DNA from 4 places in the Phreatobacter sp. GW821-FHT04C01 genome. Region 2 is predicted to be linked to each of the others. Evidence: riboswitches for the same ligand, from Rfam matches in the RefSeq annotation. Region 2 holds a riboswitch; each other region holds the start of a gene.
What was found. A riboswitch is a leader RNA that binds a small molecule or an ion and turns the genes downstream of it on or off. The one in region 2 is predicted to bind cobalamin.

Region 1: it holds a riboswitch for cobalamin, as region 2 does, so the genes downstream of both, AC07WJ_RS18740 (TonB-dependent receptor plug domain-containing protein) here and cobW (cobalamin biosynthesis protein CobW) in region 2, are expected to answer to the same signal.
Region 3: it holds a riboswitch for cobalamin, as region 2 does, so the genes downstream of both, AC07WJ_RS30405 (TonB-dependent receptor) here and cobW (cobalamin biosynthesis protein CobW) in region 2, are expected to answer to the same signal.
Region 4: it holds a riboswitch for cobalamin, as region 2 does, so the genes downstream of both, metE (5-methyltetrahydropteroyltriglutamate--homocysteine S-methyltransferase) here and cobW (cobalamin biosynthesis protein CobW) in region 2, are expected to answer to the same signal.

What each region holds. Positions count from the first base shown of each region.
Region 1 covers NZ_JBWKTP010000004.1:604,231-609,929, reverse strand. The annotation lists gene AC07WJ_RS18750 (NAD kinase) at 1-182, opposite strand, end outside; gene AC07WJ_RS18745 (SDR family oxidoreductase) at 339-1,085, opposite strand; gene AC07WJ_RS18740 (TonB-dependent receptor plug domain-containing protein) at 1,202-3,214, opposite strand; cobalamin riboswitch at 3,349-3,595, opposite strand; gene AC07WJ_RS18735 (MBL fold metallo-hydrolase) at 3,707-4,687, opposite strand; tRNA gene AC07WJ_RS18730 (tRNA-Thr) at 4,876-4,951, opposite strand; gene AC07WJ_RS18725 (hypothetical protein) at 5,116-5,364, opposite strand; gene AC07WJ_RS18720 (hypothetical protein) at 5,453-5,699, opposite strand, start outside.
Region 2 covers NZ_JBWKTP010000004.1:426,834-432,532, forward strand. The annotation lists gene cobO (cob(I)yrinic acid a,c-diamide adenosyltransferase) at 136-747, opposite strand; gene cobU (bifunctional adenosylcobinamide kinase/adenosylcobinamide-phosphate guanylyltransferase) at 756-1,274, opposite strand; cobalamin riboswitch at 1,339-1,523, shown strand; gene cobW (cobalamin biosynthesis protein CobW) at 1,782-2,831, shown strand; gene cobN (cobaltochelatase subunit CobN) at 2,851-5,699, shown strand, end outside.
Region 3 covers NZ_JBWKTP010000010.1:282,063-287,761, forward strand. The annotation lists gene AC07WJ_RS30395 (ABC transporter ATP-binding protein/permease) at 1-123, opposite strand, end outside; gene AC07WJ_RS30400 (DUF6925 family protein) at 137-1,123, opposite strand; gene AC07WJ_RS30405 (TonB-dependent receptor) at 1,190-3,340, opposite strand; cobalamin riboswitch at 3,497-3,690, opposite strand; gene AC07WJ_RS30410 (nuclear transport factor 2 family protein) at 3,810-4,172, opposite strand; gene AC07WJ_RS30415 (GntR family transcriptional regulator) at 4,290-5,036, opposite strand; gene AC07WJ_RS30420 (fumarylacetoacetate hydrolase family protein) at 5,204-5,699, shown strand, end outside.
Region 4 covers NZ_JBWKTP010000010.1:273,430-279,128, forward strand. The annotation lists gene AC07WJ_RS30380 (ribonucleotide-diphosphate reductase subunit beta) at 1-444, opposite strand, end outside; gene AC07WJ_RS30385 (ribonucleoside-diphosphate reductase subunit alpha) at 549-3,440, opposite strand; cobalamin riboswitch at 3,553-3,765, opposite strand; cobalamin riboswitch at 3,902-4,113, shown strand; gene metE (5-methyltetrahydropteroyltriglutamate--homocysteine S-methyltransferase) at 4,217-5,699, shown strand, end outside.

The DNA of each region.
Region 1 (5,699 bases), 180 kb from region 2:
GAAATGAACCGGTGCAGCGTCTGCAGCATGAGGCCATCGCCGCCGAGCGCGACGATCACCGCGGCTTCGTCGGGCGGGACCGAGCCATAGCGCTGGGACAGGCTGGCGAAGGCGGCCTGTGCTTCCGGCGCCGGCGAGGCGACGAAGGCGATCTTGTGTGGCTCGGGACCTTGGTCCGACATGGCGGCCGTCATGCAGAGGAGGGGGCTGGCGCAAGGGCAGCTTAGCAACGCCAGATGTCAATCTCGTCTATACGCGCGGCGCATGCCTTGTCGAGATCATGGCAGGCCATCGGCGCCGCGTCGCGGCGCCGATCCCGACACGGTTCGTGTGCCCGGTCAGCCGCGGCCGACGAAGGGCATGTCGTTCGCCATCACGGTCATGGTCAGGATGTTGACGTCCAGCGGCAGGTTGGCGATGTGGACGACGGCCTCCGCGACATGCTTGACGTTCATGCGCGGCTCGACCTTCACCGAGAAATCCGCCTGCAGCACGCCATTGGTCATGCGCTCGGTCATTTCGGTCGCGGCATTGCCGACATCGACCTGCGAGCAGACGATGCGGTCGGCCCGGCCATCCAGCGAAATCGCCTTGGTGAGCCCGAGGATGGCGTGTTTGGTCGCCGTATAGGGCGCCGAATAGGGCCTCGGCGCATAGGCCGAGATCGAGCCGTTATTGATGATCCGGCCACCCTTCGGCGACTGGGCGCGCATCAGCCGCATGGCTTCCTGGGCGCACAGGAACGAGCCGGTCAGATTGACGTCGACCACCTGTTTCCACTGGGCGACGGTCAGCTGATCCATGGGGATCGCGGGCGCGCCCATGCCGGCATTGTTGAACAAGACGTCGATCCGGCCGAACCGGTCCTTGACCGCCTTGAACAGGGCGGCGACCGAGGCCTCGTCCGCCACATCGGTCGGCACCGCGACGACCGGGCCGCCGGTCGCCGCCGCGACGGTCTTCTCCAGCTCCTCCTGGCGGCGGCCGGCCGCCACGACGGCATAGCCGGCAGCGGCGAGCCCCAGCGCCGAGGCGCGCCCGATGCCGGAACCGGCTCCGGTGACGACGGCAATCTTCTGCGACATGTGTTTCCTCCGATAGGCGAATGGGCGGCGCGCTGTTGGCCGCGCGATCATGGCATCGGCAGACTGGCCGAAACGGGCGCCACTGTCGACTGTATGCAGGTGCAGATCCGCCCGGATCAGTCGCCCAGGCGCACGCGCAGGCCCGCATAGACCGCCGCGCCGCCGGCATTGTAGCCGTAGACGTCCTGGTAGCGCTGGCCGAAAATGTTCTCGCCCCGGATATAGGCGGTGGCATTCTTGGTCACGTCGTAGGAAAGCTGCGCGCCGAGCAAGGTATAGGGCCTCAGATAGACGTCGCTCGTCCCGAGCGGTCCGAAGAAGCGGTCGCGCATTGTGCCGTTATGGGCAAGCGTCACGGTGAACTTGCCGCGATCTTCAGCGAAGGAGGCGACGGCCGACAGGCTGGCGGCATGTTTCGGCCGGCGCACCGCCTCTTTGAACACATAGCCCGAGAAGGTGTTCTCGGCCGAACGCGTGTCGGTATAGGTGTAGGAGCCGGTGATCCGCAGCCAGTCGAGCGGCCGTGCGGTAACCGATGCCTCCAGGCCTTGGCGCGATGTCGCGAATGGCAGGTTTTCGACGGTGATTCCGGATCCGACGATCTCGTTCTGCAGATTGGCCCGGAAATAGGTGATGTCGGTGACCAGCCTGTCGCCGAACCAGCGCTGCTCGATACCGGCGTCCCAGCCGAGCGACTGTTCGGGCCGCAGGTTGGGATTGCCGACAAAGGTGTTGGTGAAGCCGAACTGCTCGATGAAGGTCGGGTTGGTCACGCCCTTGCCGAGGGAAGCGTGCAGCTTGGTGCCGGTGTCGAAGGTCTGGGCCGCCGTCAGGCGCCAGGTGGTGGCGTTGCGGAAGGACGAGTTCCAGTCCTGGCGCATGGCCGTCGACAGCGAGAAGCCGGTCGCCAGGCTCAGGAGATATTCGCCGTAGAGGCCTTTGCGCTCGCGGTTCTGGCCGGCGCCCGCGAAACCGGGATTGCTGTAGAACCCGAACATGCCGTCGCTTTCGTAATAGTAGCGGAAGCGCTCGCGGACGATCTCGGCGCCGCCGACGAGGGTATGCCGGGCACCGAAAAAGCCCGGCGTCTCGAACGTATAGGCCGAGCGATATTCCGCCCGGCTGCGCTCGGTCTGCGACCAGAAGGCCTGGCGCTCCAGCGTGCTGAACGCGCTGATATAGCTGTCCGCGGCATTGGTGCTTTGCCGCGAGGTGTCGGCCGAGAGCTTCTGGATCCAGCGCCCGTCCAGCAGGCTGACCGTTCCGACGATCCGGCCCTGGAAATCATTGGCCGTGGCGCGCCCGACGCCATTGGCCAGGAAGCCATAATTGGGATCGCCGAAGGCGCTGTTGGCCGGATTGTAGAAGCCGGTCCGGCTGACCATCCGGAGCGTGCCCTCGAGATTGAACCAGTCGGTCGGGTCGACGCCCAGCTTGGCGCTGAACGAGCCCATCTCGGAACCGTTCGGCCGCGTCGTGCCGGGGGCGACGACGAAACCGCCGGAGCGCAGGCCGGACACCGACAGGGCGCCGTAGAACGGTCCCTGCGCGCCACGCGCCGAGACCGAGCCTTGCAACGTGCCGAACGAGCCGCCTTCGAGCCGGGCGGTGAGCTCCGGCCGGGCCAGCCCGCGTCCGGATTTGGTGGTGATCAGGACGACACCGGACTGGGCATTCGGGCCCCAGATGCCGGATTGCGGGCCTCTGACGACCTCGACACGCTCGATATTGTCGACCGGCAGGTTGGCCAGGTCGCTGTCGCCATTGTTGACGTCGTTGATGGGCACGCCGTCGACCACCACCAGGGTGTGATTGGCCTCGGCGCCGCGAATGCGCACCTGGGTCAGGCCGCCGCGGCTGCCGCTCTGGCTGATCGCCACGCCCGGCACCAGCCGCAATATGTCGGGCAGCGCCTGGGCGCCCTGGTTGCGGATGTCGTCGGCGGTGATCACGGTGACCGCCGAACCGACGCGTGGCGCTTCGACCGGCACGGTGCTGGCACCATAGACCAGGATGTCGGGCAGGATGGTCGGGGGCTGGGCCGCTTGCTGGGCGCGCGCCGCGCTCCAGCCGGGCAGGGACAGAATCAGGGCCGAAAAACCGAGGCTGAGAATCGGGCGTTGCGCCATGGCGGATCTCCGCGGGAGGGACACGGGATCGCGGAAGCTTCAAGCCTCGAAGACGAGCCGATCGGCTCCCGCGACATCAGGTGTCACCGAAAAAGCGGATACCCGCTCCCCGCGCGCGCCATCCCGCACGCCCGGACAGTGACGTCGCGCCGGCCGGTCTCCTGGCTTGCGGGTCGTCGCCGGGGCTCCGCCTTCCCGAGGGCCGATAACGGCCGTCAGTGGCATTCAGGAACCGGCTCGCCGCTCACAGTTGCGGGGGCAGCTGCGGATTTGCACCGGATCGCCATGACGAGCCGGGAGGCCCGTTTTCGTCGATCCGGTACGCACCGCATTCCCGTGGCCATTGCTTGCGCGATGGCCGCCGTCGCGAGTCCGGCCAGGAGGCGGACTCGTCGGCATTTTGTCAATCGACGGAAGCAAGGCGTTCCACCGAAAACAGGCGACCCGCCCCGGCCTGTCGGCCGGGACGGGCTTTTCGGTCGCGCCAAACGGTCAGACCGACTGGCTCCACTGCACCGGCACGAACTGGAAGCCGTTGCCGTCCTTGGCGATGAAGCCCGTGGCGGGGAAGGGGGCGTGATAGAAATGCACCTGGGTGCGCTCGGTCGCGACCATGTCGAGCACGCGCCGGCGCGTCGCCCGCGCCATGTCGGCATCCTGGTCGAACACCGCCGACCAGTCGGGATTGCGCACGAACAGCGCCGGGTGGCTGGTGATGTCGGCGACGAAGGTGAATTTGGCATTGCCCGAGGCGATGCCGAAAATGGTGTGGCCGGGCGAATGGCCGTGCGCGGCGAACGAGGTCACCCCTGGCGCCACCTCGGCGCCCGGCGTGAACCGCTTCACCTGCGCGGCGATCGGCTGGAACACCCGGCGCGCGTTCTGGAAGCCGCCGCGCATGCCGTCGGGCGCCTGGCCCATGCGCTCGTCCGACATCCAGAAATCCCATTCCGGCGCCGGCACGCTGATCTCGGCATTGGCGAACACCGCCGTGCCGTCCTTCAGCCTGAGCCCGTTGATGTGGTCGCCATGGAAATGGCTGATGACGACCGCATTGACCTGCGCCGGATCGAAACCGGCGGCGCGGAAATTGCGCATCCAGGCGCCGCTGGTCGGCGCGCCCGAATCGCCGTTGCCGGTATCGATCAGCACCAGCTTGCCGCCGGTCTGCACCACCAGCGTGGTGAAGGTGTTCTGGAACGCGTCGGTCGGCAGGAACGACTTGCGCATGGCGTCCTGCACGTCGGCCAGCGGCGCATTGCGAACGAAGCCCTCGAGCGGCCGGAGCGCGAAGCCGTCATTGATCGCGGTCACCGTGATGTCGCCGACCTTGTAGCGGTAGAAGCCCGGCGCCTGGGCCGGAGCGGCGGTCTGTGCTTGGGCGGAGCTGATCATGGCTGAGGATCCGATGGCGGGAGCGGCGGCAGCGGCCGCGGCGGCGGCCAGGGCGTGACGGCGGGTGATCTGTGTCATCTTGGCGTCTCTCGGTCGCGGGGCGGCAATTGTTTTGCCGCGCGACGCTAACCTGCGAAAAAGCTTGGCGAAAGGCCCGCCGCCGCTCGGGAAGGTCACGCCATCGTGAACGGCTTGCAGGGCGGCGTCGCCGCCGGACGGACCGGGCGATGGCCATTGTCGACCATGACGTCCAAAACCAAGGGGACTGGTGCCGGCAGCGGGACTCGAACTCGCGACCTACCGCTTACAAGGCGGTTGCTCTACCAACTGAGCTATGCCGGCCCATGACCGGCATCGGCCTAGCAATGCCGCGCCCCGCGCGCAAGAGCGTCGCCGCGATTCCGCTTTCGCCGCGGCCCAAAAGAAAACGCCGGGGTGAGGCCCCGGCGTTGGTCTTGGACGAGCCGGCGAATGCCGGCATGCACTGAATTCGGTTCGACCAAAAGTCAGTTCGACGACGAGAAGGCCGAGGACGGCACCACTTCGCGCTGGATCTGATTGCGCTCGGCATTGCTCACGCCGACGGACTGGCCGCCGAGGTTGCGATGCGAGGAGAACTCGCGCGGCTGGACCGGCGCATAGGTGGTGACGGCCGGGGTCTCGATGAAGCCGGCGGCATCGCCCGAACCCTGGGCGAAAGCCGGGGCGGCGGCCAGAGGGGCGAGCAGGGCGGCGGCGAGGATGAACTTCTTCATGATGGTCTCCATTGGATGGTCCGGCGGGCGTTGAAACGCTCTCAGGCCGGCGGGCTTGGTCTGGGATCGGCGGCAACGGCCGCCGAGGTCAGTTCGACGACGAGAAGGCCGAGGACGGCACCACTTCGCGCTGGATCTGATTGCGCTCGGCGTTGCTCACGCCGACCGACTGGCCGCCGAGGCTGCGATGCGAGGAGAACTCGCGCGGCTGGACCGGCGCATAGGTGGTGACGGCCGGGGTCTCGATGAAACCGGCGGCGTCGCCCGCCCCTTGAGCGAAAGCCGGAGCGGCGGCGAAGGGGGCAAGCAGAGCGGCAGCGAGAATGAACTTCTTC
Region 2 (5,699 bases):
GAGAGAGCGCGACGATGACGACTTGGCATCGCTTTCCTATGTTCGCACCGCTTCGTCTGGCCCGGGCGTGACCCGGGCATCCACCCATTCATCTGCTTGCGGCAATCAAGCCATCATAATCACCGCCACGGAACGCTAGAACTCGATTCCCGCCTGGGCCTTCACGCCTTGGGCGAAATGATGCTTCACCAGGGTCATTTCGGTGACCAGGTCGGCGGCTTCGATCAGCTCCGGCTTGGCGTTGCGGCCGGTGACCACGACATGCAGGCCGGGCCGACGGCCGGTCAGCGTCTCGACCACGTCGGCGAGCGGCAGATAGTTGTAGCGCAAGGCGATATTGAGCTCGTCCAGCACCACCAGCCCAATGGTCTCGTCGGCCATCAACTCGCGGGCCTTGGCGAAGGCGCGTTCGGCGGCGGCGATGTCGCGGGCCTTGTCCTGGGTTTCCCAGGTGAAGCCTTCGCCCATGCTGTGCCAGGCGATCCGGTCGCCGAACACGGAAAGCGCTTCCCGTTCGCCGGTCGACCAGGCACCCTTGATGAACTGCACGACGCCGACCCGCCAGCCATGGCCGAGCGCGCGCAGGATCAGCCCGAAGGCGGCCGTCGACTTGCCCTTGCCGGGGCCAGTATTGACGATCAGCAGGCCCTTTTCGAGGGTCTTGGAGGCAACCTCGGCATCCTGCACCGCCTTGCGCTTGGCCATTTTGGCGCGATGGCGCTCGGCCTCCGCGGTTTCATCAGACATGCTCGGCCTCATTTCACGATCATCGGCAATCCCGCCACCATGAAGACCACATGGCTCGCGTCATCGGCAAGTTCCTGGTGCAGCCGCCCGGCCTCGTCGCGAAACCGGCGGGCCAGCGTATTGTCGGGCACGATGCCGAGCCCGACCTCGTTGGACACCAGCACCAGCGGGCCCTTTGCCTGCCGGCAGGCTTCGGCGAGGGCGGCACGCGCGGCGGCGATATCGGCTTCGGCCAGCATGAGATTGGTCAGCCAGAGCGTCAGGCAATCGACCAGGATGGGCATGCCGGCGGGCGCCCCGGCGATGGCGCCGACGAGATCGAGGGGCGCGTCGACGGTCTGCCAGCCGTCGCCGCGGCGGGCGCGATGCTCGGCGATGCGCGCGCGCATCTCGTCGTCATAGGCTTGCGCCGTCGCGACATAGCGCCAGGGCGCCGGCTGCGCCTCGATCAGGCCTTCGGCGTAGCGGCTCTTGCCGGAACGCGCGCCGCCCAGCACCAGGGTCACGGATCGGGTCGGGCTCGGCATAAGGACCTATGGGCTCGCCTGGGGAGTCGGGGGCCGCATCCATTGCAAATCGGCGGGCGCGCCGGTAGTGCTAAATCCCGACGGTGCCTCTCAGACGAGGTGAAAAGGGAACGTGGTGCGACGCCACGGCTGCCCCCGCAACTGTAAACGGCGAACCGAAGCCACAAGCCACTGGGCGCAAGATCCCGGGAAGGCGGCCGAAAGTTTGGACCCGTGAGCCAGGAGACCTGCCGTCACCAGTGCTTCTCATGGGCCCATCGAGCGGGGTGTTTCGATGGCAACCGGTCCGGGCGTTCCGCGCCCGGCTTCGTCCTTGGGAGCGTTTCCGGCGTGAGCCGGCTGCCAGACGGAGTATGCCGTGACCAGATCCCGAAAACCCCTTGCCGCTCGTCCCCCGTTGCCGCTCCGGCCACCGGGCGCCTGAACCGCGCGACCGCCGGATGCCGAACCGCGGGATCGTTTGCGCGCCCGCTTATTCCTTAAAGCCTGCCTGATCACGGACCCATCATGACCCAGCCGAACCCGACCTCCCTGGCCAAAATCCCCTGCACCATCGTCACCGGCTTTCTCGGCGCCGGAAAGACCACGCTGGTGCGCCATCTCCTGGAAAACAATGGCGGCCGCCGGCTCGCCGTCCTGGTCAACGAATTCGGCGATATCGGCTTCGACGGCTCGTTCATCGAGGGCTGCGGCATCAGCGGCTGCACGGCGGAAGACATTGTCGAGCTGCCGAACGGCTGCATCTGCTGCACGGTCGCCGACGATTTCATTCCGGCGCTGGAAAAACTGCTGAACCGGGCCTCGCCGCCCGACCATATCCTGATCGAGACCTCCGGCCTCGCTTTGCCGAAGCCGCTGGTCAATGCCTTCAATTGGCCGGCGATCCGCAACCGCGTCACGGTCGACGGCGTGATCGCCGTGGTCGATGGTCCAGCCGTTGCCGACGGCACCTTTGCCGACGACTCGGAGGCGCTGGCCGCCCAGCGCACGCAAGATGGCGCGGTCGATCACGACAATCCGCTGGAAGAGGTGTTCGAGGACCAGATCCTCTGCGCCGACCTGATCCTGCTCAACAAGAGCGACGCCATCGACCAGGCGACCCGCGACCGGGTCAAGGCCGAGATCCAGGCGCATCTGCCGAAGGCGATCAAGATCGTCGAGACCGCCCATGGCAAGGTCGAGCCGGCCCTGGTGGTCGGGCTCGGCGCCGCCGCCGAAACCGACCTTGCCGGCCGGCCCTCGCATCACGAGACCGAGGAGGACCACGACCACGACGATTTCGAGAGCCATTCCTTCGCGATCGAAGCCGTCGGGGCGCCCGAGATCCTCGCCGCCCGGGTCACCAAGGCGGCGGAAGCCGCCGGCGTCCTGCGCCTGAAGGGCTTCGCCTCGGTCGGTGACAAGCCGATGCGGCTGGTTGTCCAGGGTGTCGGCCGCCGCATCGCCCATCACTACGACCGGGCCTGGACGGCGGGCGAAAGCCGCCAGGGCCGGATCGTGGCGATCGGGCTGAAGGGCTTCGACCGCGCCGCGGTCGAAGCCGCGCTCAACGGCTGAACCCGTACGCGGACCGGCCATGCACATCCTGCCCGCCACCACCGTGACGCTTGACGAGGCCGACCGCGCTGTCGACCTCGGCCAGCCGCCCGGTGACCTGGTGGTGCTCAGCTTCGCCGACAGCGACCTGACGGCGCTGTCGGCGGCGGCAGGCGCGATGCCCGATCTGGCCGTCAGGCTCGCGAGCCTGCGCCAGCTGAGGCATCCGCTGTCGGTCGATCTCTATGTCGAGAAGACCGTCATCGGCTCGCGCTTCGTCCTGGTGCGCCTGCTCGGCGGGCTCGACTACTGGCGATACGGGCTCGACCAGTTGCATGCCGCCTGCCGGGCGGCGGGCATTCCGCTGGCGGTGCTGCCGGGCGACGATCGCGGCGACGAACGCCTGGCCGCCTACAACACCGTCGATGCCACGGCCGCCGGCGACCTCATCCGTTATTTCCAGGCTGGCGGCGGCGCCGACAACATGCGCCGGCTGCTCGGCCGGATCGCCTCCTGTCTCGATCCGCGGGTCGCCGCCGAACCGGCCGTGCCCCTGCCCGCCTTGTTCGCCTGGTCGGCCGCCAAGGGGCCGGAGGCCTGGTCCGCGGCGCTTGCCGCCTGCCCGGCTGACCGGCCTTTCGCCCTGGTGCTGGTCTATCGCTCCAGCGTGACGTCGGGTGATACCGACATCGCGGCGGCGCTCCGCGACGCCTTGAACGCGCGTGGCCTGGCGGCCCTGGTGATCGCGCTGACCAGCCTGAAGGATGCTCCGGCGACCGCCGCGCTCGAAATGCTGATCGCGGCCCGCAAGCCGGCGGTCATCGTCGCCACGACCGCCTTTTCCGCCCGTGACGGCGACGGTTTCGTGCTCGACGGCGCGGATTGCCCGGTCTTGCAAGCCATGCCGGTCGGCAATCCGCGCGAGGCCTGGCTTGCCTCGCCGCGCGGGCTTTCGGCCGTTGACCTCGCCATGCAGGTCGCCTTGCCGGAATTCGACGGCCGGCTCGCCGGTGCCGCGGTCGGCTTCAAGCAGGAGTTCACGGATGCCGCCACCGGCCTCGTCAGCCGCCGGCTGGTTCCGGACGAGGACGGCGTCGCGGCGCTGGCCGATCTGGCGCGGGCCTGGGTGACGCTCGGCCAGAAGCCGGCCGCCGAGCGGCGGCTCGCCCTGGTGCTCTCCGACTATCCGGCGCGCGGCGGCCGGGCGGGCTTCGCCGTCGGCCTCGATACGCCTGAGAGTGTCGCGGTCATTCACGGCCTGCTGGCGGATGCCGGCTACACCGTCGGCGATTGTCCGGCGCCAGCGGCCTTGATGCCTTTGCTGGTCGATGGCGAGGCCGGGTTCGGCGTGCCGCTCGACACCTACGAGGCTTTCGTCGCAGCCCTGCCCGAGGTGGCCCGCGAGGCGCTGTTCGCGGCGCATGGCGCACCGCAGGACGATCCGAGCTTCCAGGATGGCGCTTTTCGGTTCCGGGCCCGCGTGCTGGGCCATTTGCATCTTGCCCTGCAGCCGGCGCGCGACGCCGGACCCGACCGCAAGCTTGCCTATCACGACCCCGACCGGCCTCCCGGCCACGGTTATCTCGCCTTCTATTGTGGCTTGCGGCTTGGTGAGCGCATCGACGCGCTGATCCATCTCGGCACGCACGGCACCACCGAATGGCTGCCGGGCAAGGCGGTGGCGCTGTCGGGCGCCTGCTGGCCGAAGATCGCCATGGGCGCCCTGCCGGTCATCTATCCCTATGTGGTCGATGATCCCGGCGAGGCCGCGCCGGCCAAGCGCCGGCTCGGGGCCGTCACGCTCGGCCATCTGCCGCCCGAGCTCGCGGCGAGCGACCTGCATGGCGAGACCGCGCTGCTGCGCGATCTCGTCGAGGAATATAGCGCGGCCCAGGTGATGGACCCGCGCCGCGCCGATCTGGTCGCCACCGAAATCCGCCAGCGCGCCGAAAGCTCGGGCCTCGCCAGCGCCTGCGGCGTCACGTCGGAGCAGGACATGAGCACGGCTCTGACCGCGCTCGATGCCCATCTCTGCGATCTCGCCGAGACCAGTTTCCGCGACGGCCTGCATGTCTTCGGGCAAGCGGCGCATGACCCGGCTTCGTCGGCGAATGAGCGGCGAAACCTGATCCGGGCGCTCGACGGCCGTTTCGTGACGCCGGGGCCGGCCGGCTCGCCGCATCGCGGCCGGCCGGATGTCCTGCCGACCGGCCGCAATCTCGCCACCCTTGATCCCCGCTCCATTCCGACCCGCGCGGCGACCCAGCTCGGCGCCCGCGCGGCGCGCGCCGTGCTCGACCGGCACCTGCAGGACGAAGGCGACTGGCCGCGGCGGGTGGTGATGGATCTCTGGGCCTCGCCGACCTTGCGCTCGGGCGGCGAGGATATTGCCCATGCCCTGGCATTGATGGGGGTCGAGCCGGTCTGGCATCCCACCTCCACCCGCGTCACCGGCTTCTCGATCCTGCCGCTCGCCCGGCTCGACCATGTCAGGGTCGACGTCACCTTGCGCATATCCGGGGCGTTTCGCGACACATTTCCCGAACAGATCACGCTGCTGGATGCCGCCGCGCGCGCCGTCGCCGAGCTCGACGAGGACGACGCCTGGAACGAGCCGGCGGCGGCAAGGCGGCGCGGCGAAAGCCGGGCGCGGGTGTTCGGCGCGCCGCCCGGCCGCTTCGGCGCCGGCGCCGGCGCCCTGGCGCTCGACGGCGACTGGAAGGATCTGGCTGAACTCGGCCGGGCCTATCTTGCCGCGACCAGCCATGCCTTTGGCGGTCCCGAGGCCGAGGGCGTCGCGGACGCAAGTTTCGCCGGCCGGGTGGCCGGTGCGGAAGCCTTCATTCATGTCAGCGATGTCGCCGGCCGCGATATCCTGGAGGCGTCCAG
Region 3 (5,699 bases), on a different contig from region 2:
CGACGGCGCGGCCCGGCCCGTGAGCCACGCGACGCCCATAATGGCTCCGGCAAGACCCGCCGCAGTGGCGAGGAGCAGCATCAGGCGTCCCGGCCGCACGTCATGGTTGGAGAGCGTGATCATGTCCGCCGGCCGCTCAACCGGTGCTATCGTTGTTGCGTTCGACCGGGTCGAAGACCGCGCGCCAGACGTCGAGACTGCGGGAGCCCTCGATCATGCGCCGCTGGCGCAGGGCGACGCGCAGACAGGCTCTGGCGAAACGTCCGGGCGGCGGCAGGAAGCGGTCCGGCGGGTCGCCGCGATCGAGCGCGGCATTGACCTCGGCCTTCAGCGCGTTCAGTGCGGGCAAGCCGTAGCGATGAAGGGTCGCCTGGAACGCCAGGTGCTGTTCGAGGTCGAAGGCTTTCGCCGCACCCGGGGCCTGGCGGGCCGGGTGTGGCGGAAACAGATAGGCGCAGGGTACCAGGCCGGCGGGGATCGGGCTGGTCCTCGGCTGCGTCATGCCCCGGCCGAGAAGTTGCCGCATGAGGCCGGGCAGGACCTCGCTCAGATCGGCGGCGGGCGAGGCGGCGCTGGCTGGAAAGACTTCCAGTCGCCCGAGCCGGGTCAGCACGACCCGGTGATGGGTGGAGCGCCTCAGCATGTCCAGGACCGGGCTTTCCGCCGTGAGCAGCGACGTGGTGCCGGCCGCGCGCAGGCGCTCGATCAGGGACCTGTCGGTGGTGCGCAGGCAGATATCCGCCTGGTCGACGGCCAGGCCGATATCGAAGAGGATGCCGCCCCGGTCTTGGACGCGCAGGGCGCCGGTATCGGGGCCGAGCTCGGTGATGGTTGTGCGACGGTTCATGCGGCCGGCCTCGCGCGGCAGGCACAGCGCGACCGCGTGGTTCCACAGGCGCGGGTCCGAACTGAGCACCTCGAAGGCGACCGGAACCATTTCGCCGGCGGCGTTCAATCGGATGCCGCCGCGCTGCGTCACGGCCGTCACGCCATCGGGGGCCCGCGTGACGGTCACGACCTCGTCCGGGCGCCTGCGAAAACCTTCGATCGCTCCGAAGGCGCCCATGCTCCATTCGACCGCGGCGGTATCGATCTGCGTGGCCAGCCAGTCGAAGGTCTCCATGGGGCGGCAGTCTCCACGCCGGGCAGAGGGCGGGCGCGGGCGCCGCGAGGGCGTCCGCGCCGGTTCTCAGAACTTCACGTTCATCGAGGCCTGGAAGGTTCTCGGCTGGCCGAGGAACCCCTGCAGATAGCCATTGTCCGGGTCATAGCGCAGGTAGGACGAATAGACCTTGTCGAACAGGTTCTTGATCCGGAAGTTGAAGGTGGTGTTCGGGGTCGGCTGCCATTTCAGCCCGACATTGACCAGGGTATAGGCCGGGCGAACAATGGTGTTGGCGAAGTCCTCATAGGACTGGCCGACGAATTGCAGGCCGGCGCTGGCCTCCCAGTTCTCCCGGAACGCCCAGGACAGCCAGAGATTGGCGGTCGCCTGGGGCACCAGGATCGGGACCTTGTTGGTGTAGTCGACCACCGAGAACGAGACGAAATCGATATAGCGGAAGTCGTCATAGCGGGCCTTCAGCACGGCTGCGTTGGCATCGATTCGCCAGCCGCCATCCAATGTCAGTGAGACCGCCGCTTCGATGCCGCGCGATGATTGCTGGCCGATCTGCTGCAGCGAGAAATCCGCGGGGTTCACGACCAGGAGGTTGTTCTTGACGATCTGGAAGGCCGCGAGGGTCCATTGGCCGCGCCCGCCCCAGAACGACTGCTTGACGCCGACTTCGATCTGCCGGCCGCGGGTCAGATCGAAATTCTGGAAGCTCTTGGTGTAGTCGAGCAGCGGCACGTTGATCGGGTCGCTGGCGACCGCGTATTGGCCGTAGATGGCGAAATCCGGCACGGGATTATAGACGGCGCCGACCCGCCAGCCGACCGAGGAGAAGGTTCGCTCGAAGCTGCCCGACGGCGTGCTCAGGTCCTGGCGGTTGATGGTGGGCCGGTCCAGGCGGAGGCCGCCGACAATGGTGAGATTGTCACGCAATGACAGACGGTTTTCGGCGAACAGCGATTGCTGGCTGATCGTCGATCGGAATTTCGGGTCGAGCCGGTTCGGATCCGGGAAGCTGCCGGGATCGAAGACGTTGGGGTTGACCGAACTCATATAGGGCAGGAAGGGCAAGGCGCCGGCCGGGAAATAACTCGAATAACCGAAATTGGCGCGGTTGATGTCGAAGCCCACGACGGTCTCGTTGCGCAGCCCGAACACCTGGGTGCGGAAGGTCAGGTCGGCGCGGTTACCGACTTGGTTCTGCTGTTGCAGGATGTGGCTGTAATTGCTGCGCTCGACCTGATTGGTGCCGGTGTTCCAGAAGTAGGTCTCGGCATTGCGCCATTCGCGCCGGCTTGTGAGGTAATAGAAGACGTTGCGCAACGACAATGCGTCGGACGGCGTCCACTCGGTCTTGAACTGGCTCCAGCTGTCCTCGAAGCGCGCCAGGCTGTCGGAGACATTGTAGTTGCGCCGGCGGATGCTGGTGTCCAGCACGCCGTCCCGATAGGGCGTGCCGTAGTAGCGCATGGGGTTCTGGTGGCCGTAGTCGGTAGAAATCGTGAAGGCGAGATCGGGGGTGGCCTGCAGTCGCAGGGCACCGGATGCGGCGAAGTTGGACGAGTTGCCGCGATCCACCCAGCCGTTCGACGCATCGGTGACGATGTTGAAGCGATAGGACAGGGCCTGTGAGATCGGCCCGCCGCTGTCGAGCGCGATGCGCCGGGTCAAATTGGAATCGAAGAACAGTTCGGCCTCGTTGCGGAAGCCCGTGGTGATCGGCTTTTTCGGCACGACATTGATGACGCCGCCGATGGCGCCTTCGCCATAGAGGACAGAGGCCGGTCCGCGCAGCACCTCGATGCGTTCGACCGACCAAGTGTCGAAAGGAAAGGTGACGTTGCCGCGACCCGGAAACAGCCGCGAGCCGTCATAGAGCTGCATGACCGAATTATTGCCCTGGAAGCCGCGCACCGCGAAAGCGGAGCCGAGGACCGGCGGGGCGACCGACGAGAAGCCCGTGGCGTTCTGGGTCACGGCTTCCGTGATGCTCTGCTGCCCGCGCTCCCGCGCGGTCTCGCCGCGGATGATCTCGACGCTTGCCGGCGTCTGCAATGGCGTAAGCCCGAGACGGCTGGCGGTCGAACTCGGCGTCGAAAGACCGAGGCCACCGTCTTGGCCGGTGGCCACCTCGATCGTCGGCAAGGGCTGGCCGGCGGCTGGCGGCGGCGCGGACTGCGCCAGTGCCAGGCCGGGCAGGGCGGTCGCGAGGGCGATGACGGACAATGACAGCGCCTTGGGCGGGCGCGGTTGGGACGACGGCTGGTTCACCTTGGACCTCGGTGCGTGGCGACACGTCACCGCGAACGAGGCTTCCCAGCGACCTTCACGGAAGGCCCGGCTGTTCGGCTACGATCAGGACACCCCGCCCGACGCACTCGCGTGTGACCACGACTGACGGCAGGTCTCCTGGCTCGCGGATATCGGCACCCATCGCCTTCCCGAGGGTTTCCCCCAGTGGCATGTGATGGGTGCCATCCGCTTACAGTTGCGGGGGCAGCCGCAGCATCGGGGCGGAGGCCCCTCACTGCATTCCCTGTTCGTCCCCGAAGGGAACCGTCCCGACCTCACTAGAGGCCGATCTGAATTGAGTCAATTCTGTGATGCGGGGGCCTGCAATGCCGAACTCCCGGGGGGCCAACGGGCAGCGCCGGGACGCTGCGAACGTCGCGGCGACGTATCGGCCGATCCGATCTCAGCCCGGGACGAGGTCGAAGAAGCCGACCACCGAGGCAAGCCGGCCATCCGCCGAAACGCGGCCGATATCGGTGCCCTTGACCACCGCGGGGCCGTCGCCCGCGGCGAGCTGCCAGGACAGCCGGACATGGTTGCCGAAGCCGTCGGGCTTGCCGACGAGGCTGAAGCGGAGGCCGGCGAATTGCTTCTGGACGCCGCCGAGGACAGCGTCGATCTGGTCGTGGCCGCGGCCCTCGGCCACCGGATCGGCGAAATGGGCGTCGGCGGCCCAGATCTCGCCGACGAGCTTGCGGCGCGCGGCCGCATCGGTTTCGTTCCACATGGCGATGTAGCGGTCGGCGAGTTCGGTCGGGTTGGTCATGTCAGTCTCCGTGCGTGTTTGACGGAGCGATCATGGCGGCTCGGCAAACCGATCCAATTACCTGCAAGGTCATCGCGGCGGAGCGTCGCGCCGGCGATCACGGTCTCGTCCGGCGGTCTACGAGGCGATCGGCTCGTCGACGTCCGGCCGGGCGCGCTGCGCCTGCCCGCGTGACGCCTTGGCGGGCGCGACCGGCATGGCGAGCGGCAGGACTCTGTCGGTCGTCGTGGTCAGATGATCGCGCATGCGCGCGCCGAGGCCGGCCACATCCCGCGCAAGCGCTGCCTCCATCAGGCCCCGGTGTTCCGTGTCCAGGTCGCGCTCTTGGGGAACCGCCGGCACCGAGAGCCGCCGGTAGCGTTCGCTCTGGTCGTAGAGAATGGCCCTGAGCCTGAGGCGCCACGGGCTGCCGCAGGCTGCGACAAGCGCAGCATGAAATGCCTTGTGCGCGGAGGCCCAGTCTTCGCTGACCGCCATCGGATCGCCTTCGACCCGCTCCGGCGTTCGCGACAGGCGGTGATAGGCGGCGACGATGGCGGTCTCCCATTCGACGTCGCCCTGCTCGATGGCCCGCTTCAGGCAAACCAGTTCGAGCTCGATGCGCGTGCTGGTGAGATCGATCAGATCGTCCTGAGACACCGGCGCGACGTTGAAGCCCCGCTGGGCCTCGGCAACCACCAGTCCTTCGGCGGTGAGCCGCGACAAGGCCTCCCTGATGGCACCGAGACTGACGCCCCGGGAGGCGCAGATGTCGTTGATCTTGATCTTCTCGCCGGGCGCGAGACGGCAGGCCAGGATATCGGCGCGCAAGGCCAGATAGGCCGCTTCCGTCAGGCTTTTGGTGCTCGCCCGATGTCCGATCAAGACAATTCTCCTCAGAGCGTGCCGTGCGGGCGGGTCGGGCCCCTGTCGACGATTCAGCCCCAACGAATAGGGCGAAATGCGTCGGATCGCAAGAATATATATTTTCGTTGACATATCTATTTTCTGATGTCTGATCTATCGCAACAACAATCGAGGAGCGTCTGAAAATGCGGTTTGCGGCTTTTCGCCAGGATGGTTTGCGCGGTCTCGCGGTAGCGGCTGGCGCAGCCGGCTATGTCGGCCTGACAAGCAATGACGCGGCCTATCCCGGTGATCTCGACGAACTGATCGTCAAGGGCGAGGGCGCACTTGCCAGTGCCCATCGGACGCTGTCGGCCGGTCGGCCGATCGACCTCGGCACAGTGGCGCTGCTGCCGCCGCTGTCCAATCCCGGCAAGATCATCTGCGTCGGGCTCAACTACGTCGACCATTCCGCCGAGAGCGGCTTCAAGCAGCCCGACTATCCGACGCTGTTTTCGCGTTTCGCCTCGAGCCTGATCGGGTCGGGCGCGCCGATCATCCGTCCCACCGTCTCCGAGCAACTCGATTACGAAGGTGAGCTCGTGGCGGTGATCGGCCGTGGCGGTCGCCATATCCCGCAAGCCGAGGCGCTCGATCACGTCATCGGCTATTCGATCTTCAACGATGCCTCGATCCGCGACT
Region 4 (5,699 bases), on a different contig from region 2:
CTCCTCGAAGGCCTGGCGCAGGAGATATTGCCGGCATTCCGGGTTGGTCAGGTGACGATAGATCGCCAGCACGATATTGTTGGCGACCAGGCTTTCGGAGGCCGCGAAGAAGCCGAGATTGCGCTTGATGGCGCGCCGCTCGTCCTCGGTCAGCCCGTCTTTCGACTTCCACAGCGCGATATCGGCCTGCATCGACACTTCGGTGGGCATCCAGTGATTGTTGCAGCCGGAGAGATATTTTTCCCAGGCCCAGCGATATTTCAGCGGCAGGAGCTGGTTCACGTCGGCGCGGGCATTGATCATCGCCTTGTCGTCGACCGAGACGCGCTGGCCGCCGCGGTCGATGACGCCGAGGCCGGTGGCGTCGGCCGCCGCCGGCAATGCCGTCGCTGGCAGGCTGGGATGGAGGGCAGGGGTGGCTTTGGGTTCGGACCAGTCGAGCATGGCGAGGCCTTGAGACGAGGGGGCCTCCGCGCCGGTGTGGCGCGACGGAGGCTGGAAAGGGGGGAGCCCGGGCCGAGACCCGGGCGAATGCTGTGGCTGCCGGCCTATTGGCAGGCTTCGCAGGTCGGGTCGTCGATGGCGCAAGCCTGGCCCCAGGCTGCCCCTGCGGCGCCGCTCACGATGATCGCGGCGGCGGCCGTCGGGATGGTCGACGACACGGCATTGAGTTTGCCGTCGGTGCCCTTGAGCGTGGATTTCTCCACATGGGTCGCGCTCAGCGATCGCAGGTAATAGGTCGTCTTCAGGCCGAGCCGCCAGGCCAGGCGATAGGCCTCATCGAGCTTCCTGCCCGATGGCTGGGCCATGTAGAGGTTGAGCGACTGCCCCTGGTCGATCCATTTCTGCCGGCGCGCGGCGGCCCGGATCAGCCAGCTGGGTTCGATTTCGAAGGATGTCGCATAGAGCGCCTTGAGATCGTCGGGAATGCGATCGATCCGGGTCAGCTTGCCGTCATAATATTTGAGGTCCGAAACCATCACCTCATCCCACAGGCCGCGGGCTTTCAGGTCATGGACGAGGTCGGCGTTCACCACCGTGAAGTCGCCCGACATGTTCGCCTTGACGTAGAGCTGGCTGTAGGACGGCTCGATCGACTGCGACACTCCGACAATGTTGGAGATGGTGGCGGTCGGCGCGATGGCCATGCAGTTGGAATTGCGCATTCCGGTGGTGACGACGCGGGCGCGCAGCGCGTCCCAGTCCATGGTCGATGAGCGATCGAGCTCGATGTCGCCGTCGCGCGCCTCGCTGAGCAGTTCGAGAGAGTCGATCGGCAGGATGCCTTTCGACCAGAGCGAGCCCTCGAAGCTCGGATAGCGGCCGCGCTCGGCGGCAAGGTCGACCGAAGCCGAGATGGCAAGCCAGCTGATGGCCTCCATCGACGTGTCGGCGAATGCAATGGCGCCTTCGGACGCCGCGGGCAGCCGCAGCAGTTGCAGGGCGTCCTGGAAACCCATGATCCCCAGGCCGACGGGCCGATGGCGCAGGTTCGATCGGCGGGCTTCCGGGATCGTGTAGAAATTGATGTCGACGACATTGTCGAGCATGCGCATCGCGGTCGCCACCGTCCGGCCGAGCCGGTCGAGGTCGAGGCCCTTGGCGGTGACATGGGCCGCCAGGTTGATCGAGCCGAGATTGCAGACGGCGACTTCGTCCGCCGAGGTGTTGAGGGTGATCTCGGTGCACAGGTTCGAGGAGTGGACGACACCGGCATGCTGCTGCGGCGAGCGCAGATTGCAGGCATCCTTGAAGGTGATCCAGGGATGGCCTGTTTCAAACAGCATGGTCAGCATCTTGCGCCAAAGGTCGACGGCGGCGACACGCCTGAACACCTTGATCTCGCCTCGGTCGGCCTTGGCCTCATAGGTCTCGTAGGCCAGCTTGAAGGGCTTGCCGTAGAGATCGTGCAGGTCGGGAACCTCGTCCGGCGAAAACAGCGTCCACCGTCCGCCGGCCAGGACGCGCTGCATGAACAGGTCCGGGATCCAGTTGGCCGTGTTCATGTCGTGGGTGCGGCGGCGATCGTCACCGGTATTCTTGCGCAGATCGAGGAATTCCTCGATGTCGACGTGCCAGGTTTCGAGATAGGCGCAGACCGCGCCCTTGCGCTTGCCGCCCTGGTTGACGGCGATCGCGGTGTCGTTGGCAACCTTCAGGAAGGGGACCACGCCCTGGCTTTCACCATTGGTGCCCTTGATATGGGCTCCCAGGCCACGCACCGGCGTCCAGTCATTGCCGAGGCCGCCGGAATATTTGGCGAGCAGGGCATTGTCCTTCACAGCCTTGAAGATGCCGTCGAGATCGTCGGATACGGTGGTCAGGAAACAGGATGAGAGCTGCGGCCGGGGCGTGCCCGCATTGAACAGGGTCGGCGTCGAGGCCATGAAGTCGAAAGACGACAGGAGGTTGTAGAATTCGATCGCCTTGGCCTCGCGATCGATCTCGCGCACCGCCAGCCCCATGGCGACCCGCATGAAGAAGGCCTGGGGCAATTCGAACCGATGGCCCCGCACGTGCAGAAAATAGCGATCATAGAGCGTCTGCAGGCCGAGATAGTCGAACTGCAGGTCGCGCTCGGGCTTGATGGCGGCGGCAAGCCGGGGGAGATCGAAGCGCGTGAGTTCGGCATCGACCAGTTCATTGGCGATGCCGACGCGAACATAACCTTGCATGTATTCGCCGTAACGCTCGGCCATTTCGGCCTGCGTCGCCTGCCCCGGTCGATTGAACACGAAGCTCAGGGCTTCGCGGCGCAATTTGTCGAGCAGGAGGCGGGCGCTGACCTTGGAATAATTCGGCTCGGTCTCGACCAGCGTACGCGCCGCCAGGATGGGCGCTTGCGCCAGCTCGTCGAGCGAGATGCCGTCATAGAGATTGCGATGGGCCTCCGTGATCACCGCGTCGGCATCGACGCCGTCGAGGCCCGAAACGGCCTCCCGGACGATGCGGGCGAGCCTGTCGGCATCGAGCGGCACCCGCTCGCCCGCGGCATTGGTCATGCTGAGCGCGCTGGCCGGCGCGGACGCGACCTGCGCACCGGCCAGCGCACGCTCCCGGGCGCGCTCGTCGCGATAGAGAACATAGGCGCGCGCCACCTTGTGATGCTCGCCGCGCATCAGGGCGAGCTCGACCTGATCCTGGACATCCTCGATATGGAACGTGCGGCCGGCATCCGCCCGCCGCGTCAGGCCGGAGACGATCTGATCGGTCAGCGTCCCGACGACGTCGTGGATGCGGCGAGAGGCGGCCGCGCCCGTGCCCTCGACGGCCAGGAAGGCCTTGGTCAGCGCCACCGCGATCTTGGCGGGGTCGAAGGGGGTGACGCCGCCATTGCGGCGGATCACCTGATAGCCCGGTTCGCTCGCCGGCCTGGCGGCGGCGAGGGACGTGTGCGGAAGAGCGCTCGGCGCGGCTTCGGATTCAATCAACAGAGACATCGGCAGACCCCAGAGAGTGTGGGGGCTTGGGCCAAAAGGACGCCGCCGGAAACAGGACGGCGCGATCGCCCTCCCGCTGATGCAAGCGACCCACCAGGACACCCCGCCCGTGGACGTTCAAGATGTCGGGGCAGGTCTCCTGGCTCACGGGTCGTCGGGCTGTCTGGCCTTCCCGAAGCCCTCCTGGACCTCAGTGACACGTCTCGACAGCGTCTCGCCGTTTACAGTTGCGGGGGCAGCTCCGGCTTCGATGCGAACGGCATCTCACCGGATTCCCTCTTAGCTCCCGGTGCGACTCAGGAGAACCTCGACCGCTACATATAGCGGCCGACTCGCGTTCAATGTCAATGGATTGTGTTTTGGCGGCGGGCGGTTCTTGCCGACACGATGACCTGGGTATCACAGGCATTTAACGACATAAAGATATCCTTATGTATTCTTGACTTTTTTCGCCTGCTGCCGCCAAATGGAGGTGTCGTGGTTCTGCGGATCCGTCCGGGTCCGGAGCTAAGAGGGAATCCGGTACGCCCCAGGGCCAGGCCGGAGCTGCCCCCGCAACTGTAAGCGGTGAGCCGCTGTTCATCTCGCGTCACTGGGGCCTGAAGGTCTCGGGAAGGCCGAACAGCAGCATTGACCCGCGAGCCAGGAGACCTGCCTCGACCTGATAACGTCCACGGGCGGGGTGTCCGGTGTGTCGCTTGCAAAGCGGGACGCCATGCGTCCCGACAGCCTGCTTGCGGCCGCTTGGCCTTCGCCCCAGCAAACGGGGTTTGCCAATGTCGTCTCTGTCTCTGCCTGTTGCCACTCTCGGCGTGCCGCGCATCGGCGCCCGGCGCGAATTGAAATCAGCTCTGGAAGGTTATTGGTCCGGCAAGATCGACGGGCCGCAACTGCTGGCGGCGGCGGCCAATCTCCGCGCGCGCCACTGGGCGCTGCAGCAGGCGCAAGGTGTCACCGTCATTCCGTCGAACGATTTCTCGCTTTACGACCACGTCCTCGACACCAGCGTCATGGTCGGCGCCATCCCTGAGATCTACGGCTGGCGCGGCGGCAAGGTGGCGCTCGCGACCTATTTCGCCATGGCGCGCGGCAGCGAGGCACCGGCCGGGCACGCGGACCACGCGGCGGCCTGCGGCTGCGGCCCTGCGGCGACAGGTGTTCCGGCGCTCGAAATGACCAAATGGTTCGACACCAACTATCATTACATGGTGCCCGAATTCGAACGCGGGCAGGAATTCTCGCTGGCCTCGACCAAGCCGCTCGATGAATTCCTGGAGGCCCAGGCACTGGGCATCCAGACCCGTCCGGTGCTGCTCGGGCCGGTGACCTATCTGAAGCTTGGCAAGGCCAAGGACGGTGCCTTCGATCCCTTGTCCCTGCTGCCCGACCTGGTGCCTGTTTATATCGACATCCTGCGCCGGCTCGCCGCCAACGGCGCCGAATGGGTACAGCTCGACGAACCCTGCCTGGCGCTTGATCTCGACGATGCCGCGCGCCTCGCGTTGCGCAACTGCTACCAGACTCTCGCACGCGCGCTGCCCGACCTGAAGATCATGCTGGCGAGCTATTTCGGTGCTCTCGGCAACAATCTCGATACGGCCTTCGGCATGCCGGTCGCCGGCCTCCATGTCGATCTCGTCCGCGCGCCCGACCAACTCGACCGGGTGCTGGCCAAGGCGCCGCGCGGGCTGGTGCTGTCGCTCGGTATCATCGACGGCCGCAATGTCTGGCGCGCCGACCTGCCGCGTCTGCTCGACCGGCTCGAGCCGGTGGTGGCCAGGCGGGGCACCGATCACATCGAGATCGCGACCTCCTGTTCCCTGTTGCACGTGCCCGTCGATCTTGCGCTGGAAACCGGGCTCGATCCCGACCTGAAGGACTGGCTCGCCTTCGCGGCCCAGAAAATGGCCGAGCTCGCGACGCTCGGCCGCGCGCTGGCCGGTGGTCGTGGCACCGTGGCCGAAGTGCTGGCGGCGTCGGCCGAGGCATCCGCCCGGCGGCGCAGCTCCACCAAGATCCACGACCCGGCGGTCGCGGCAAGGCTTGCCGTGGTGACGCCTGCCATGGCGAGCCGCGCGCATTCCTTCGCCGATCGGCAGAGGCTGCAGCACGCGCATTTTGCGCTGCCCTCGTTTCCGACCACCACGATCGGTTCGTTTCCGCAGACCGAGGCGGTGCGCAAGGCGCGCTCGGCCCATGCCAAGGGCACGCTCAGCGACGCCGCCTATGAGGCGTTCCTGCGCCAGGAGACGCAGGCGG